2 linked regions of the Bdellovibrio bacteriovorus genome follow. The protein of the gene in region 1 binds, or shares a complex with, the protein of each later gene. Links are inferred from orthologs where the notes say so. Each region holds a gene or a part of one and is shown on either strand. Other genes may lie near its edges.

What was found.
Region 2: the proteins of B9G79_RS03930 (region 1) and B9G79_RS00265 are in contact, whole or in part, in a crystal structure (PDB 6Y11), measured with the Thermus thermophilus proteins. The link is inferred for Bdellovibrio bacteriovorus from one-to-one orthologs. Residues at the interface, in WP_096411117.1 of Thermus thermophilus: Arg16, Glu17, Gly18, Leu24, Leu27, Val28, Trp30, Gly31, Arg32, Asn34, Ser35, Trp37, Thr54, Asp55, Ala56, Asp59, Ala61, Arg62, Phe63, Gly64, Glu66, Val67, Phe68, Arg69, Ala70, Ser71, Arg73, Gln74, Ala75, Asp76; in WP_096411122.1 of Thermus thermophilus: Arg36, Val44, Arg45, Met46, Gly47, Pro48, Asn49, Arg50, Val51, Leu57, Gln58, Ala61, Asp62, Ile64, Lys65, Ile67, Phe68, Lys69, Glu70, Ile72, Val74, Glu223, Ala224, Glu225, His233, Thr234, Glu235, Tyr236, Ser237, Trp241.

What each region holds. Positions count from the first base shown.
Region 1 is NZ_CP020946.1:800,753-816,213, forward strand. The notes cover bases 7,084-9,846. They hold B9G79_RS03930 (NADH-quinone oxidoreductase subunit B), read left to right. Parts: upstream 7,084-8,085; coding sequence 8,086-8,607; downstream 8,608-9,846. Other genes in these bases: B9G79_RS03925 (S8 family peptidase), read right to left, coding at 7,084-7,848; nuoD (NADH dehydrogenase (quinone) subunit D), read left to right, coding at 8,594-9,846. In the rest of the region: B9G79_RS03890 (hypothetical protein), read right to left, coding at 1-785; B9G79_RS03895 (hypothetical protein), read left to right, coding at 916-1,638; B9G79_RS03900 (murein L,D-transpeptidase catalytic domain family protein), read left to right, coding at 1,778-2,452; B9G79_RS03905 (cache domain-containing protein), read left to right, coding at 2,559-4,013; B9G79_RS03910 (HvfC/BufC N-terminal domain-containing protein), read right to left, coding at 4,010-4,786; bufB (MNIO family bufferin maturase), read right to left, coding at 4,755-5,609; B9G79_RS03920 (YceI family protein), read right to left, coding at 5,618-6,223; more of B9G79_RS03925, read right to left, coding at 6,430-7,083; more of nuoD, read left to right, coding at 9,847-10,276; B9G79_RS03940 (complex I 24 kDa subunit family protein), read left to right, coding at 10,288-10,761; NADH-quinone oxidoreductase subunit NuoF, read left to right, coding at 10,761-12,053; B9G79_RS03950 (2Fe-2S iron-sulfur cluster-binding protein), read left to right, coding at 12,034-13,614; B9G79_RS03955 (NuoI/complex I 23 kDa subunit family protein), read left to right, coding at 13,611-14,135; B9G79_RS03960 (Ig-like domain-containing protein), read left to right, coding at 14,288-14,680; thpR (RNA 2',3'-cyclic phosphodiesterase), read right to left, coding at 14,630-15,259; B9G79_RS03970 (TerC family protein), read right to left, coding at 15,311-15,461. UniProt on the Escherichia coli protein: NDH-1 shuttles electrons from NADH, via FMN and iron-sulfur (Fe-S) centers, to quinones in the respiratory chain. The immediate electron acceptor for the enzyme in this species is ubiquinone.
Region 2 is NZ_CP020946.1:51,288-54,169, reverse strand. It holds B9G79_RS00265 (complex I subunit 1/NuoH family protein), read right to left. Parts: upstream 2,077-2,882; coding sequence 925-2,076; downstream 1-924. Other genes in the region: mfd (transcription-repair coupling factor), read left to right, coding at 2,578-2,882; B9G79_RS00260 (NADH-quinone oxidoreductase subunit A), read right to left, coding at 2,086-2,349; B9G79_RS00270 (NADH-quinone oxidoreductase subunit J), read right to left, coding at 379-915; nuoK (NADH-quinone oxidoreductase subunit NuoK), read right to left, coding at 66-389; nuoL (NADH-quinone oxidoreductase subunit L), read right to left, coding at 1-37. UniProt on the Escherichia coli protein: NDH-1 shuttles electrons from NADH, via FMN and iron-sulfur (Fe-S) centers, to quinones in the respiratory chain. The immediate electron acceptor for the enzyme in this species is believed to be ubiquinone.

The sequences.
Region 1 (15,461 bases):
TAGTTATAGGCCCACGCCGGAGAATCCTCGATGCGTTTAGCGGCCGTGAAAATGAATTTTCCCATTGCCAGAGAAGCCGTGTAAGTCTGCACGCGGGCTTCGTACAGCTCCTCTTGTTCCATCAGATGCAGATTTGCATAACTTAAAATCAAAGAGCTTAAGTGAAGGGCCACGTTATAGGTGTTGACCTGGTATTTGATGGTGGTCTTCACGTATTCGCTTTGTTGCAGTTGAGTTTCATCGCCGTACACAGAATAGCCGGCCGAAAACGGGCCCCAGATGGCATTGATCCCGCCGCCAATGTTGATTTTATTCGTTTCGGTATTGTACTTCGCCATGGCGCCGGCCTTCAGGCTGTAACGGCGATACCCATTCCCTTTGCGGTCGACGATGTCGAAGGCCGAAGCCAGGGTCAGTTTCTGATTGGGGTATTTTTCCTGATTGTGTTTGCGCTCCCAAAGGTCATCCATCATTTCAAAGCCGGGGGCTCCAAAGAAGGTTTCCTCACTATTGGAAGGGGACAGAGCTGCGCCAATCTTGCCATTGCCCCGAACAATCGAAAAGTCTGCCGAAGGGTTGAAATAGATGGCTTCCAGACCCAGACCTTTTTCAGTTGGGACAGCGGACGGGTTGATTTTAATCTGGCTGCCGCCCGGGGCGGGACTGGCGGGGTCCCGCCGGAATTTGCTGCATTCGTTGATCAGATAACAATCCGAAAAGTCGGCCTGGGCCACGGAGGCAGTCCATAAAGCAAAGATAAGAATGAAAAAACGCAAACCAGGCATTCATTTAAGGTTAGAAGATGCCCCGGGATTTGTTAAGGACCGGTGACCAATTTCTGGACAGTCGAGGTTTATTTACAGGGGCCCGGAGCCCGGGGGGCGGGTCGTTTGCGGGGTATGGTATAACGAGCTCATGAAGTCTTTGTCTGTGATTCTATTCAGCTTTGCGGTTTTTGCGGTGCCGGCCCTGTCCTGGGCGGGTCTGAAAGACGTGCGCCCCTGCCTGTCTGAGCATATTCACGAAGCCCTGGTTCTGAATAAAGAGCGCAAGCCCCTGTATATGAATCTTTCCGACGGCAAGTCCAAGGCGGTTTCAGACAAGTTGATCTGGATGGAACGAAAGCTGTCTGTGGCCGTTCCGTTTGCAGATGCGTGGGCGGCTCCTTATCAGGCGGCGGGAATTCCAATTCTTTGTCAGGACTTTATCTCGATGTCGGAAACCCCGAAGTTCCAGGCGCAAAACCCTGAAGGCCCGGATTCTTTGCACAACTATCGCCGTCCGGATATCGCGGGTATCAAGTCCCGTCTGCTGGAGCTGTACAAAGCCAAGGCTTACCAGCAACTGGCTGAGTATGCAGATAAACAGATCGTCGATCTGGATCAGAAGCCGCGCTACAACTGCATGGTAAAACACATTCTGGAATCAGTACGTCGCATGGCGGCCCTGACCCCGGTGCACGCACAAAAATCAAAAGCCAAAAATAAAGTGTCGAGTGAGTTCCTGTCGCGTACAGTTTTGAGATCTCACATCATGCTTTTGGATGACTCGGCCGAGATTGATGAAGTTGCTGCACCTTTGCAAGCGGCGGGTTTGCCAATCGTCTGTCAGGATGTTCCGTACATTCCCTGGCCGTAACTCTGACCTTTCCGATTCTTAATTTGCGGATGCGCCCATCTCCCTTGAGAGTGGGGGAATGAATTGCGCATCACGAATATACCAATACTTAGTGGCGTTGTTTTTACTGCTATCTGCCTCTGTCAGCATGGCGGAATCCATGTTCAATCGCAGAGCAGCCAACGGTCGTTTTCTGTTTGATGTCCTGTTGGAACAATCCGTTCCCCGTGAACCACTGGATCTGATCTTCCGTATGTTTGACTATAATGAAGGCCGTATTCCCAATACTGATTATGCGGTGTTGGTGGACTATTCCCGTCCCAGCACGGAAAAACGCCTGCATCTGCTGGATCTGCGCACGGGGATGGTGCAGAAATTCCATGTCGCTCATGGTATTCGTTCGGGGATTCTGGAAACACGAAGCTTTTCCAATCTGCCGGACTCCTGGAAGAGCTCTTTGGGGTTTTATTTCGCCAAAGGAACTTACAACAGTCCCAAGAACGGCTTGTCACTGTATCTGGACGGTATAGATCGTTCGAATAATAATTCGCGCTTGCGCCAGATTGTTTTGCACGGGGCCAGTTATGTCAGTGAGGAATTCATCGCCCGCAACCGGCGCCTGGGCTGGAGCGAGGGTTGTTTTGCCGTAGGGTTAGAGTATGTGCAGTACCTGATCAATCTTTTGCAGAACGGAAGCATTTTGTTTTCCTATCACAAGGACCTGATTGGGTATTCCCGCCGTTACCCTTCGGAGCAGTCTTTGATGGGGGACGAGCTGTTGCCTCCGGGAGTGAACACACGACGCAACCCCGGCGAAGGTGGGGGCGTGGATTAAAATGAGACACTTAGGATAAACTTCCTCGCAATAACATCTGTGATATTCAGTATCCTGAAGCGAATCCGATAATTCCCTACGACTTCAACCCTAGGGGGATCGGATTATGTGGAATAAACTCTGGAAGACTCGCAGTTATCGCTACAAGACGCTGGCACTGCTTATCGGCGCGATGATTCCCCTGTGGGCGATTGTTCTTTTCTATGTGCTTCCGCTGGTGCGTGAGAACATGTACGAAGACCGCCGCGTGGCGATTCGCGCCACAGTCGATATCGCCACCAAAGTGCTGGAATTTTATCACGATCAGTATCAGCAAAAAATTCTGACAGAAGATGAAGCCAAGAAGCAGGCGCTGGCAGCGGTGGCAAAACTTCGCTACAGCGGTAACGAGTACTTCTGGATCAACGATCTTCATCCGACCATGCTTATGCATCCGATCAAACCGGAATTGAACGGCAAGGACCTTTCAGGTTTTAAAGACCCCAATGGTTTCCATTTGTTCGTGGCCTTTGCTGAAAAAGGAAAGACTGCGGAAGGTGAGGGTTTTGTTCCTTATCTGTGGCCGAAGCCGGGGTCTCCGAATCCGGAACCCAAGATCAGCTTCGTTCGCAATTTCAAACCGTGGCAATGGATCGTGGGCAGTGGCGTTTACGTCGATGACGTGGAAACGGCCATCGGAAACTTCCGAAATAAAGTTCTGATTGGCTTCACCCTTGCCTTTGCTGTGGCGTTTGCCTTGTTCTTTGTCTTTGCCAGCCGTTTGATGAACTTCCTGGCGCGCACGGTGAATGATACCAACGATGCCAGCCAACAAGTGCTGGAGGCGTCCAATATGCTTTCCAGCGCAGGACAAAACGTCGCGCAAGGGGCGGTGGAGTCTGCAGCGCGTATCGAAGAGACCATGGGTTCAATCAAAAATCTGAATGATATTGTTCAGGCCAATCAGGAAAGAGCCCGTGCGGCGGCCGATCTGGCAAGAAGCTCTGAAAGCGGAGCTTCCCAAGGGGCTATGGAAGTGAAAAAACTGATTGAATCCATCAACGTCATGTCCAAGATTTCCGGTGAAATCACCTCGGCGATGGACATCATTGATGATATCGCTTTCCAGACGAATCTGCTGGCGCTGAATGCGGCGGTCGAGGCGGCCCGGGCCGGAGAGCAGGGGAAAGGTTTTGCCGTCGTGGCAGAAGCCGTGCGCAGTCTGGCGCTGAAGTCGGCGCAAGCCGCAAAAGAAGTAAAATCCGTTATCACCAGCAGTGTGACGCAAACCCAAGTGTCCTTGGAGCTTGCAGAACGCAGTGACCGCGTGCTTGATGGCATTGTCAGCTCGGTGCAAAAAGTGAATGTGTTGAATCAGGAAATTTCAGAAACCACCACGCATCAGTCTGAAGGCATCCGTGCCATTCACGAAGCTATGGGTTCTTTGGAGCGCCAGACGCAAGCCTTCTCGGCGGCGGCAGAGGAAACAGCAGCCACCTCCGAGGAAATGTCCGCTCAGGCCAACACGCTTCAGCACATGGTGCACAGTATGGCTACAGAAGTGATCGGTAAGGCCTCTTAGTAGGCCTCTACCGACATCACATCCTCAATGATCCCGGCTTTCATCATCATTTCAAAAAGCTGGGCGATTCTTTCAGGGCTTAATGAATTTGCATGCGGGGTCAGGGCTTCAGCGACCGTGCGCCCGCTGGCCAGAGCGCGCAGAATCTGCGCCTCCACGGGTTGCAGTTCCTGCACCAGCACCTTTTTTTGTTTCTTGTGAATCATAAGACTTTGGGGGGTGTTCCAGTTCACACCCTCAAACATATAAGCCGGTTCGAAGCGATGCTCCCAGATATCATAGACCGCATACTCGCTTTCAAAAATCTCCATCGCATCAATCATGTGCATCTTCACATCATCCGAATTCAGCAGTTCCTGAATAGTTTCAACCGGCAGCGGCTCCGGGGTTGCCGCGTGTTGCACTTCTTTATGGATCCATTCAAATTTTGCCAGGTCCGGCAAGAAAGGAATGCCTTTGGCGGTGGAGGTTTCCTGAATGAACCCGGAAAAAGCTTCGCCATAGTCCGCCAGATTATAGGCCACGGACGGCTGGGCTTCGATGTACTTTCGGCACAGCTCATTGAAGAAGTTGTCACCCAGGACCCAGGCCACGGCCGGATAGGTCGTGCGCAAAGCCTCAGTCAGACGTGCCACATAGGTGCGGTGATAGATCTGAAAGGCCTGCTCAAGGCTGAGCTTTCCGGCGGGTTTCAGATACGCCAGATGCTGCGGATCTGCTTCGGGAGCCAGGATGTTTCTTTTAAACAGACTCTGTAGTTCGCTCAGTTTCATAGGAATTCTCCAGAATGTAAGCGGCCTTCATCACTTCAACTTCGAGTTCACGGAAATCCGGTATGTCATCGTCCCGTTCAATCAGTACCGGCAGGTGACGAACCTGGGGCGCCAGCATTTTAAACAGATCCCAAACTTGCGCCGGAATTTCCTGAGAGTGAGTGTCATACAGGAAGTCACCATAATCGCTCGGGCCGGACAGGTGAATTTGCGCCACACGGTCCAGTGGAATGTGGTTGATAAAGTATTTTGGGTCAAAGCCGTGATTGCGGGAGTTCACATAGATGTTGTTCACATCAAGTAACAGCGCGCAGCCGGAACGCTTGCTGACTTCCGAGATAAAGTCCCATTCATTCATGTGGCTGTGATGATAGCTGATATAAGTCGAAATATTTTCAAGCACCAATGCCCGGCGCAGGAAGTTCTGCACAAAATCGATGTTGTTCACCAGTGTCTGCAGGCTGTCTTCCGTAAAAGGTATTGGCAGCAGGTTGTGAAAATTCTGACCTGAGATCGAATTCCATGACATGTGATCTGAAACAATGAATGGTTCCACACGTTCAATCAGTTCGCGCAGTCCCTGCAGGTAATCCACGCGAATGCCCTCGGGCGCACCGATGTTCATGGAAATCCCATGCAGAGCGACGGGATAGTCCTGGCGGATGGTTTGCAGCATCTCCAGCGAGCGTCCGTGGGTATGAATGTAGGTTTCAGTCTGCGCCTCGAACCACGCCACCTCGGTGGAGGGGCGCTGTTCAAGATAAGAAAAATGCGGGGCCCGCAGGCCCATGCCCACCTTGTGGGAGAAGCTGGAATTTTGCATGACGTCCTCTATTTTTTTGGAGCTGCTGGAACTGCTGCGACTTTGGCTTCGCCATCGATTTCGATTTTGATCTTGTCACCGACAACAAATCCGCCCTTGTCCATGGCCTTGTTCCAGTTCAGCCCGAAGTCCTTGCGGTTGACTTCGCCTTCGGCTTCAAAGGTGACAACGCGATTGCCCCAGGGGTCGGTGACTGCGCCGTTGTAATCAACATCCAGGGTGACTTTCTTGGTGATCCCGCGAATGGTCAGGTCACCTTCGACTTTGTCGGGTTTGTTCTTGTCGTATTTGACGTTGGTGGATTTAAAAGTCATTTCCGGGTACTTTGCCACATCAAAGAAGTCCGGACTGCGCATGTGTTTGTCGCGATCGGCTTCATTGGTGTTAATTGAATCGGTTTTGATGGTCACATTGATGTCACTTAACTTCATGGACTTTTCATCGAACTCGAAACTGCCACTGACCTGGTCGAAACGGCCTTTGACTTTTGAAACCATCAGGTGCGGAGCTGTGAAGGAAACGTTGGTGTGAGCCTTGTCGACATCAAATTTCGCGGCAAGGGCAGAGGTGGATACCAAAGATGTGGCCATGAAAGACAAGAGCAGCGCGCGCATACGTGATCCTTTCGATTGTTCTTAAATAGGTGCTCCGGGATGGAGACGGTATTCATTAACTGTTTTTGATCGAAAGAAGATTTACAAATTAAGAAGCAGAAAGTTTTTAAGATAAAAACAGAAGCTCAAGGAATATTGTGCGGCGACAGATTTTGGGCAAAAAAAAGCCCGGTGCTTTGTCGGCACCGGGCTTTGAAGTTCAGAACTTAGTAGCTCATCAAAGCTTTCACATCAAGCTTGCCGCCTGACACGGATTTGCGGTCAAGAGCATTGATCTTACGAGCAGATCCGATGATCGCCGCTTTCACATCCTGCCAGGATTTTTCCGGGTGAGCAGACCAGTAAAGAGCCGCGGCACCCGCAACGTGAGGCGCCGCCATGGACGTGCCATCCCAAGTTGCTTTGAAGCCAAATTTATCGATAACAGTGTCGCTGTAGCTTTGTGCTACGGTTGTGGAATAAACCTTCACGCCCGGCGCGCCGATATCCACAGATTTTTGACCCCAGTTGGAGAATGAACCCAGACGGTCGTTGGAATCCAATGCCGCCACAGAGATGATGATGTCGTGATCATAAGACGCAGGGTAAGCCGGAAGCTTGTCCGTGTCGTTGTCATAGCCCACACCTTTGTGCCCGTTGCCCGCCGCTGCGATGAACAGAACACCTTTGTCCTGAGCGTATTGAACAGCATCACGCAATGCCTGATTTTCAGGAGCGCCTGGCTCTTCACCTTCAGAACCCCACGAGTTGTTCATGATTTTCGCGCCGTTATCAACAGCATAGCGGATGGATTTGATCGCATCAGCTGTGGTTCCGCCGCCCGTCATGCCGATGAAACGCAAAGACATGATTTTCACGTTCGGTGCCACGCCCGCAATACCTTTGCCATTGTCACCACGAGCCGCCACGTTACCCGCACAGTGAGTGCCGTGACCTGGGTTGCCACCTTTGAACAGGCCGTCCAAAGAATCCACGGCAAGGTCATAAGGTTTGTTGTCGTTGGTCACAAAATCCCAGCCGATCACGTCGTCGATGTAACCGTTGCCGTCATCGTCGATGCCGTTGTCCGGGATTTCGCCAGCGTTTCTCCAAAGATTTGGCAGAAGGTCTTCGTGTGTGTAGTCGACACCTGTGTCGATAACCGCCACGATCATTTCCGGATTGCCTTTTGTCACTTTCCAGCCGTCAACTACGCCGATATCCAGCATGCCCCACTGTTTGGAGAACAAAGGATCTGCGCCGGTTGTTGGTTGCGGAGCGTCAGGGATCGCCGGATTGTCCTGGCGAGCGGCTGCGCGAAGCTGAGGATTTCTTGAAAGCATTTTTGCCAAAGCGGCACGGCGAAGAGGGTCTTCGATTTTATAATCTTCCAAAAGAGAGATTTTGTAGTTCGGCTGAACGTACTCGATGGCCGGATTTTTTTCCAAAGATTGAAGGCTCATGCGGCGGGGAGCTTGAACGCGAACCCAGGATTCGCTCAATTTTTCGACTTTTGCGCCCTGAATTTCCAATTCAACGAAGCCAGGTGCCAGTTTAATAAGCAAATCTTGCTTTTGGGAGTTGGCAGATGCCACTCCGGACAAAGCAAGAATGGCAGAAGCAACGTACAGTGCCATCTTCTTCATGTGGGTTTTCTCCTATTGTTTAAGCTCCCTAAAGTTTGTGGTTAAACGACAGGAGAATCAATTTCATTTGGCCTGCTTTGGAAAGGTGCGTTGAAGAAAACGGCGAGGGCCGCCAATATATATATCTAGTTGTCAGGATTACGGTTTTTCAGTAACTACTTAATGATAGCTAAATGAAATTGCAGAGGTGTATTTATGCACAATGAACAAGTGCAGGGTTTGGTATCTCACGATGGGATGACCGGAACCCAAGCTGTAGATGATATGTCGCGAGGTTTTGCTTTCACGTCAAAGCTTGATGCTATTGTTGCGTGGGGAAGAAAAAACTCTCTGTGGCCAATGCCGTACGGTACTGCTTGCTGCGGTATCGAGTTCATGTCCGTGATGGGTCCCAAGTATGACTTGGCTCGTTTCGGTGCGGAAGTGGCGCGCTTCTCTCCACGTCAGGCGGACTTGCTTGTCGTTGCGGGAACCATCACCGAGAAAATGGCTCCGGTGATCGTGCGTATCTATCAGCAGATGCTGGAACCTAAGTACGTGTTGTCCATGGGTGCTTGTGCAAGCTCCGGTGGTTTCTATCGTGCTTACCACGTTCTTCAGGGCGTTGATAAAGTCATCCCTGTCGACGTTTACATTCCTGGCTGCCCTCCAACACCAGAGGCGGTGATGGACGGTATCATGGCTTTGCAGCGTATGATCGCGACAAATCAACCACGCCCTTGGAAAGACAACTGGAAGAGCCCATATGAACAAGCTTGAAAATCTGAAACAGCTTCTGGCTGGCAAATTTAAAATTGAGAACTTCAAGTTCACCCACGCTGTCGGCGATGACGTGATCGAAGTTCCTAAAGAAGACGCTCCGGCGCTTTTGTTGTTCCTTCGTGAAAGCGGCCAGTTCGACTTCCTGATGGACGTGTGCGGTGCGGATTATCCAAGCCGTGAAAAGCGTTTTGACGTTGTCTACAACCTGTTCAACTCCAAGGATTCCTCCCGTCTGCGCATCAAAGCGCAAGTGGGCGAGGGCGAGTCCATTGGTACTGCAATTCCTGCTTACCGTGGTGCGGACTGGTTCGAGCGCGAAGCGTACGACATGTTCGGTATCATCTTTGACGGTCACCCGAACCTGCGCAAAATCCTGACTCACCACCAGTTCGTCGGTCACCCTTTGCGCAAGGACTACGATGCGAACAACCAGCAGGCGTGCACAAACTCCCTGCCGATTCATTTCAACAACGAGCCGGGTTCACCAGGCGACGTATTGAATGACAAATATCTTCCATTGAACATCGGTCCTTCCCATACAGCGATGCACGGAACTTTGCGTGTGATGGCTGAAATGGACGGCGAGACAATCATCCGTTGCAACAACGAGATCGGTTACCTGCACCGCTGCTTCGAAAAAATGGCGGAAACTCACCCGTACAATCAGGTGATCCCTTACACCGACCGTCTGAACTACTGTTCTGCTCCGATGAACAACATCGGTTACTGCAAAGCGGTTGAAAGACTTTTGGGCGTGGAAATCCCGCCAAAAGCTCAGGCGATGCGTGTGATCCTGGCTGAACTTTCCCGTATCATCGATCACACGATCGCAATCGGTACCGGTGCGATGGACTTGGGGGCTTTGACCAGCTTCTTCTATATGTTCGGTATGCGTGAAAAAGTTTACGGCCTGTTCGAGAAACTTTGCGGTGCCCGTCTGACAGTGTCCATGACCCGTATCGGTGGTATGGCTCAGGATGCGCCGGAAGGCTGGTTCGATGAAGTCGTGGCTCTTTGCAAAGAAATCCGCAAGGGCACTGACGAAATGGCGGCGATGGTTATCGACAACAAAATCTTCATCCAGCGTACTAAAAACGTATGTCCGGTGTCTGCTCAGGATGCGATTCAGTGGGGCTATACAGGTCCAATGCTTCGTGCCTGCGGTGTGAATCTGGATCTGCGCAAAGCGCAGCCATACTATGGTTACGACGCTTTGGACTTTGATGTTCCAGTGGGAACCAACGGTGACATCTATGACCGTTACCTGGTTCGTTTCGAGGAAATGCGTCAGTCCGTTCGTATCATTGAACAAGTCTGCAAAAACGTTCCTGGTGGCGATTACACAATCCGCGACAAAGGCATCGTTCTTCCAGAGAAAAAAGACGTTTACGGCAACATCGAAGGTTTGATGAATCACTTCATGCTGATCATCAAGGGTCTTCGCCCACCAGTGGGTGAAGTTTACGATGCGACAGAGGCGGCCAACGGTGAGTTGGGCTTCTATCTGGTCAGCGATGGTTCCGCGAATCCTTACCGTTTGAAAGTTCGTCCACCTTGCTTTGCGATCTACCAGTCTTTCCCGACTGTGGTTAAGGGCGCGATGCTGGCCGATGCGATCGCAACGGTTGCCTCCATGAACCTTATTGCCGGCGAATTGGACCGCTAGAGGAAACAACGATGTTTAAATTGTCTGATTCTGGCTTGGCTGCAGTAAAAAGTGAACTGGCTCGCTACGAGGCGAAAGAGTCCGCTATTATTCCAAGCCTTTATATTGCTCAAAAAGAAAATAACGGCTTCATCACGCCGGACATTATCCGTCATCTGTCCCAGGTTATGGATATTCCGGAAGCACGTATCAATGAAGTGTTCAAATTCTACACCATGTTCAACCAGAAGCCCGTGGGCAAATACCACGTGCAGGTTTGCACGAACATCTCCTGCGCGCTTGAAGGCGGCCGTGAGATGGCAAGCCACATCTGCCATGAACTGGGTGTAAAATACAATGAAGTCACTGCTGACGGCCGCTTCACAGTTTCCAAGGTAGAGTGCCTTGGTTCCTGCGGAACTGCGCCGATGATGCAGGTGAATGACACCTACCACGAAAAGCTGACTCCAGAGACAGCGATGAATCTGTTGAGAGGTATGAAATAATGTCTGAAGTAAAAGTGCTTACAGAATTCTACCACCTGCCTGAATATCAAACTTTGGCGGGCTACAAAGCCAAGGGTGGTTACGAAACTCTTCACAAAGCCTTCAAAATGCAACCTCAAGCCATCATTGATGAAGTGAAAGCTTCCGGTCTGCGCGGTCGTGGTGGTGCGGGTTTCCCAACGGGTATGAAATGGGGCTTTTTGCCGAAAAACGGCGAGCCACGCTATCTTCTGTGCAACGCCGATGAAGGCGAGCCAGGGACTTTCAAAGACCGTATGATGATGGAGCGTGCTCCACATCAATTGATCGAAGGCATGATCATCTCTGCTTTCGCGATCGGTTCCAACAAAGGTTACATCTACGTTCGTGGTGAGTACGTATTCCCGATTGAATGCCTGAACAAGGCGATCAAAGAGGCTTATGCTGCCGGTCTTCTGGGTAAAAACATCCTGGGTTCCGGTTTTGATTTCGATCTGGATGTGTACCGCGGTGCCGGTGCTTATATCTGCGGTGAGGAAACAGGCATGATCTCTTCTTTGGAAGGTCTGAAAGGCCAGCCAAAATTGAAACCGCCATTCCCGGCAGTTCAGGGTTACCTGAGAAAGCCAACCATCGTGAACAACGTGGAAACTCTGGCGGCTGTGACTTATATCATTAAGGACGGCGCTCAGACTTACCGCAAACACGGTACGGAGAAATCCGCTGGTACCAAGCTGTTCTCTTTGTCCGGTAACGTGATGACTCCAGGCAACTTTGAAGTTCCGCTGGGTTATCCGTTGATGGATCTGATCATGAAAGAGGGCGGCGGTATGAAGCCGGGCCGCAAACTGAAAGCAGTTATCCCGGGTGGTTCTTCCGCTCCGGTTTTGACGGCTGAAGAAGTGGCGAAAGCAAACTTGGATTACGAATCCCTGGCGGGTCTGGGCACAATGCTTGGTTCCGGTGCGGTGATCGTGATCGATGATTCCCAGTGCATGGTTGATATGCTGGGTGTTTTGACTCACTTCTATGCTCACGAATCCTGCGGTCAGTGCACGCCTTGCCGTGAAGGTACAGGCTGGCTGAACAAAGTTCTTCATTCGATCCTGGAAGGCCGCGGCCGTTTGCAGGACATCGACTTGTTGATCAAAGTTGCTGACAACATGAAAGGTAAAACCATCTGCGCGCTTTCTGATGCAGCGGCTTTGCCGGTATTGAGCTTCGTAACTAAGTTTAGAGATGAATTTGAATTCTATGTCCGTGAAGGACGTTCGAAAGTAAAAGGAACGACATATGCCGAAATGCACCATTAATGGCAAAGAAGTCGAAGTAAAGGAAGGCACGTCGATCATCGAGGCGATGCAACAGTCTGGCGATCGTATCGCTCACTATTGCTGGCACCCGGGATTGTCCGTGGCTGGTGTTTGTCGTCTTTGCATGGTGGAGATCGAAGGAAATCCACGCGTTCAGATCGCATGTAACACCATGGTTACTGAGGGCATGAAGATCAACAACACGTCTGAAAAAGTAAAAGACGCTGTGAAGTGGGGCTTGGACTTCCACTTGATCAATCACCCGCTGGATTGCCCTATCTGCGATCAGGCAGGGGAGTGCGGTCTGCAGGATCAGTACATGGAATACGGCAAGTACGATCCTGAAATGGCCGAACACAAGCAAAAGAAACACAAGGTTGTAGACCTGGGTCCGACAGTTGTTCTGGATTCCGAGCGTTGCATCCTTTGCTCCCGCTGTGTTCGTTTCACTGAGGAAGTATCCAAAACCAACGAACTGGGCCTGTTCAACCGTGGTGACCGTACTGAAATCGGCACTCACGATGGCATGCCTTTGGACAACAAATACTCTTTGAACACTGTCGACATCTGCCCGGTGGGTGCGTTGACTTCCAAAGACTTCCGTTTCCGTCAGCGCGTTTGGTATCTAAAAGATGCTGAAACTGTATGTAATGGCTGCTCTACCGGCTGTAACGTAAAAGTCTTCTATAATAAGGAAGGTTTCTTCCGTGTGAAGCCTGTTTACAATGAGCAGGTGAACGGTCACTGGATGTGCGATGAAGGTCGTGACATCTACAAGTTCGTCAACCGTGAACACCGTCTGTTGAAGGCGCAGGTTCGCAATGCTTCCGGCTGGACAGAGATGACAGCAGGGGCGGCGGCGAAGAATGCCAATGAGGTTCTGAAAAACTCTCAAGGTGATTCTTTGGCACTGGTTCTGACTGCTCAGTACACGGTGGAAGAGTTCGATGCGATCGTTTCCTCGTTCGTGAACGAGTTCAAAACCAAGAAAGTCTTCTTCTGGATCAACAACAAGGAATCCTTCGAAAGCTTCGATGGATTGCTGTTGCGCGGGGATAAAAACCCGAACACCAAAGGCCTGCTGAAAGTTCTGGAAAAACACGGAATCACAGCGACTTGGGCGGATCTGACTTCCGGTTTGAATTCCGGAGCGATCAAAACTGTTGTGGTGGCTGGCCCGGAGAACATGAATGCGTTCCCTGACTTCGCAGATCGCGTGAAAGAGCTTTCCAAAGCTTCCAACCTGATCTGGCTGCAGGCGACCAAACAGGATGCTTTGATGGCGTTGACTGGCAACGTATGGTTGATCCCGACAAAAACATTTGTTGAGAAAGACGGCACGTTCATCAACCACGCAGGTCTTGAGCAGAAGTTCAAAAAAGCGACGACGATTGTTTCCGAAGCACTGACATTGACTGAAGCGGCGCTGTTGATGGTTGGCAAGAACCTGGCGATCCCTGCGGTGAACGCGACGTTCATGCCGAACAACCAGCGTGAAGATCAGGTGACTTTGGAAGCTCGTAAAAAGAATGAGTTCGTGTTCAGAAGAGGTAGCCTATGAGCGTAATGCAAAACAACTCTGAAAAGTCCAAGTGGTTCCTGCCGGGGATTCTGGGTGGTCTTGCAACGACCATGAAGCACTTGCTGAAGAACTTGTTCAATCAGAAGAAAATGATGACCCTGAACTATCCTGAGGAGAAGTATGAGTACTCTCCTCGTTTCAAAGGGAATCACGTTCTGACGGTTAAAAAAGACGGTTCTTTGCGCTGCACGGCTTGTATGCTTTGTGCGACCAACTGCCCTGCGGAATGTATCAAGATCACGGCGGCGGAACACAACGACCCATCAGTCGAAAAGTTCCCGATCAGCTATGAGATCGACATTCTTCGCTGCGTATTCTGCGGTTTCTGTGAAGAAGCCTGCCCGGTGGATGCAATCCGTTTGGGCCCTGAATGGCAGACTCCAGGCGTGAACGGTGCAAACTTCATCTACGACATCAATCATCTGGCATACCGTCCAAACCTTAAGGGCGGCATCCTGACTCACGTCGACGACGAAGAACGCCACAAAGCCGGCATCTAAGCCGCGGCTGAACCTTTTTGATCAGCCGCTCAAAAAGGTGCCTGGTGACTTTTTAAATCTACAATGCGTCAAAAAGGGAGTCGAAAGACTCCCTTTTTGTTTGCCCGCGCTTCGGTTCCCCTGCCAGACTTAAGTCATAGAAGGGGGATTCTATGAAAAAGTTTTTGATGTCTTTGGCGTTGGTTTTAGCTCCAGCCTTGGCTTTGGCAGATGTGTCTGTTCAGCCGCTGAATGTAGAGGCGAAAGCTCAGGATCAATATCTTAACTACAACTTCGGAACCACATTTGTTCACTCCGCAAGATTCCAGGATTTCATTCTGACGGCCAATGGCCCTGATTCCACATTCATTCGTGGTATCAGCGTTCAGGGTTCCTTCGCCTATCGCGTGGACACCAACTGCCCGCAGATTTTAATGCCGGGGCAGCAGTGTGTGATCCGTGTGATCTTCAGTCCATCCACAACCGGTGGTCACTGGGGTGATGTGACTGTTCACCTACGTGAAAGTAATATCTATATTCGTTTGTTCGGGAACGGCATCCGCTAGGTCGGCGCTTCCGGTCAGCTTGCAACGGGCGAGGGGCTTGTACACAGGGAAGGCCCCTTGCAGTGTTGATTCGTACAGAACGATTTCCGTAACATGAATCTTGCCGAAACTTTTGCGTTTAAAGGGCGAGATCATATCCTTCACACTTCGCGGGTTGCGAAGTCTTCCAAAGGTCAGATGCGGTGAAAATGGCCGCTCTTCAATTTTCGGCAGCAGATTCTTTTCCACCAGCTCGTGATCCAGAGCTTCCTTGAATTGATTCAGACTTCTTTTGTTTTGCACACCCAGCCACAAAACCCGGGCATCGTGCTCATTTGAAAAGGCACCGACATCCTCGATCTTCAGATCAAACGGCGCAAAGTTCTGGCAAACATTCGCCAGGGCTTCGGCTACCTTCTGAACTTCCTCTTCGGGGCGATCACCCAAAAACGTCACAGTGACGTGGTAGTTGTCCAGCGGGACCCACTTCACGGTCATGTCACGGCGATCAGCATTGATTTTGAGTTTCTTTAAGGTCGGCAGAAAGGTGTCTGCCAAAGGATCGGTAGCGTTGAGAGCAAGGAACAGTCGTCTGGTCATAAAGCCCCCTCATAACTATGATCGCTGTTATGAGGGGGCTTGTCTAATGGATTAAGCTTCTTTTTTCGGGAATATCAGGGAAGCGGCAATAGAGCCACCGATAAACGCGAAAATGATGCCCAAAGAGATGCCAATCGGGAAGTGGCCGCCGAAGAGCTTGTTCAGCCATACCATCTTAAGACCGACAAACACCAGAGTCAGG
Region 2 (2,882 bases), 760 kb from region 1 along the record:
GGAAACCAACGAAAGGAGCCAGAATCAGGACTGCCATTAATAGAGAATGATTCACAGCTTATCCCCTATCCTTTCAAGTGCTCAAAGAAGCGGATGTTCACTTCGTTGAATCGTTTAAAGATGGATACTGCCAGCGCCAGACCCACCGCCGCTTCCGCAGCTGCGATAGTCATAACGAAGAACACCATGATGTGACCGTCCAGCAGGCCCAGATATTTACTGAAAGCCACGAAAGTCAGATTCACAGAGTTCAGCATCAACTCGATGGACATCAAAAGAACGATCACGTTACGGCGAAGAAGAACGCCCGCCATACCCATAACAAACAAAAGTGCAGCCAGAACCAAGTAATGAGTCAGGCCGATATTATTGATGAACTCAGTGTTCATGTGTTCCACCTTTACTGCGTGCCAAAGCAACGGCACCCACTGCAATTACCAGAAGAAGAACGCCCAAAGCCTCAAATCCGAAGATGTATTTGGTGAACAGGATGTGCCCCAAAGCTTTGGTGGTTTCCATGCCTGTACCCACAAGCACCGGATTGTCTGTGGTTTTTTCACCCATCAGATTCACGGACATTGCGATCGCACCGACTACCAGGCCTGCAAACAGACCGACCGAGGCGATTTTAACCACACCCGTGAACTTGCCGCGGGTGAAGGCCTGAATGTCTTTTTTCAAGTCGAAGAGCATGATCACCATGGTGAACAAAACCATGACCGCGCCGGCATAAACGATCAATTGAACACCCGCAATGAAGAAGGCGTTCAAAGTAACGAACAAGGCAGAGATACCCACCATGGTCATTGCCAGGCACAAAGCGGAGTAAATCGGATTGGACATCAAAATGACACCAAGGCCGGAGGCCAGGGTGACAAACGCTAGAAACCAGAAAAGAAATGCATCTGCTGTCATTTTAACTCCTTACAAAGATGCGATGTAGATCACAAAGGCTGTGATAATGGTGTTTGCCAAAGCCCAAGGAAGCATCGTCTTCCAGCCCAGATCCATCAACTGATCGTAACGGAAACGAGGCAAAGTCCAACGAACCCAGATGAAGACCCACATGAAGAATCCAAACTTGATGTTGAACACCAGGAAGTGGATCAGCGCAACCAGGGCACTTGCCCAGCCGGCTGTGGAAGCAACACCTGCCGCCCATTCATTCAGTTCAGCCACAGAAACGTAAGGAATCGTGTAACCACCGAAGAAGAACAGAACCATCAGACCGGAAGCGATCATCATGTGACCGTATTCCCCGATGAAGAACATGTTGAATTTGAAACCGCCGTACTCAGTGTGGAAACCACCGACCAGCTCGGACTCACCCTCCGCCAAGTCAAATGGCAGACGGTTGGATTCTGCAAACGCAGCCGAGAAGAACAACAAAGCGCCCACCGGTTGATAGAAGATACCCCAGTTCGGCAACCAGTTTGCGGTGATCGTGTGACCCAGGAAAGAGAACGCCAAAGGACCCTGCTGCGCCAAAGTCATTTCAGTCAGGTTGAACGTGCCATAAAGCATGATCACACCCACGATGGAAAGACCCAAAGCCAGTTCGTAAGAGATCGTTTGAGCGGAAGCACGAAGCGCACCCATCAAAGTGTACTTGTTGCCGGAACCCCAGCCCGCCATCAAAACCGTGTAAGCAGCCAAAGAGCTGACACCCAGGATGAAGACGATGCCCACGCCGATATCATAACCCTGAACCAGGAAAGTGTAAGGACCCCAAGTGGAGCCGAACAGTTCGAATGTTCCAACCTGAATCGGAGAAGAAAGCGGGATCGCAGAGAAAGCGATTGTACCCGGAATCAAAGCAAACACCGGAGCTGCGTAGTACAGGAACGGCTTTGCAGTTTGCGGCATGAAGTTTTCCTTGTTCAGGAACTTCACCGCATCGGCAAGAAGCTGCACCAGACCCAGCGGACCCACGCGGTTCGGACCCAGACGATCCTGAATGAATGCGGAGCCACGGCGCTCAAGCCAAACCAAAATAGGCACTGCTTGAACCATCATCAGGAAGATGACGACCAGTTTTAAACCGTTGACGGTTATCTCGAAAATATCTTTACCCATTCCCATCGCTTAGTCCCATTCCAAAGCTTTAGATTTAACTTCCCAGAACAGCCCGAAGATGAAGATCGCGATGAAAATCATCATGGAAACGAAGACAAATGTGCCTCCGCCTGTCGCGATGAATTCACGGAATGAAATCGCCCAAGGGTACATGAAGATAATCTCGATATCGAAAAGGATGAACAGGATCGCTGTCAGATAGTACTTAACAGAAATCTTTGTTTCCTTTTTCTCAATACCAGGAATACCGCACTCGTAAGGCTCGTACTTCACAGGGTTGTATACCGGTTTTGTCCCAGTAATGTTGGCAGCAAGCCAAACTAAAAAGGCTCCAAAAAGAGCAATGAAAATGACGATGAATATGACTCCACCGAGTGGCACTAGTCCCTCCAAAGTTGTCGTTATTATTTGGATTTCAATTAGTTATATATGTGTCGTCTTTGAAAACCAAGAAATATGAATGGAAACAAGGCGATAAGCGTGGCAAGATGAGCCCACCAAATGAAAGCCGAAAGCACTCACACAAGACTCGAATCCATCCTGGAAAGAGCCTTTGAAACAACTCGCGGAAAGATTCAAGTCACCGGGGCGGCGTCTCCGCTGGCGCTTGCTTACTTTTTGTCGCAGACTTACTCCAAAAAAATCAACGGCTTGCCGCATCTTGTTGTGACTGGCAGTCATCGTGAAGCGGTGACCTTGCAAGCCTTGCTGGAGTTCTTCGACCCAAGTCGTCAAAGTCATATTCTGCCCGCTTTCGATGTTTCCCCGTATTCCGGTCTTTATCCGAACACTCAAGTTGTCGCCGA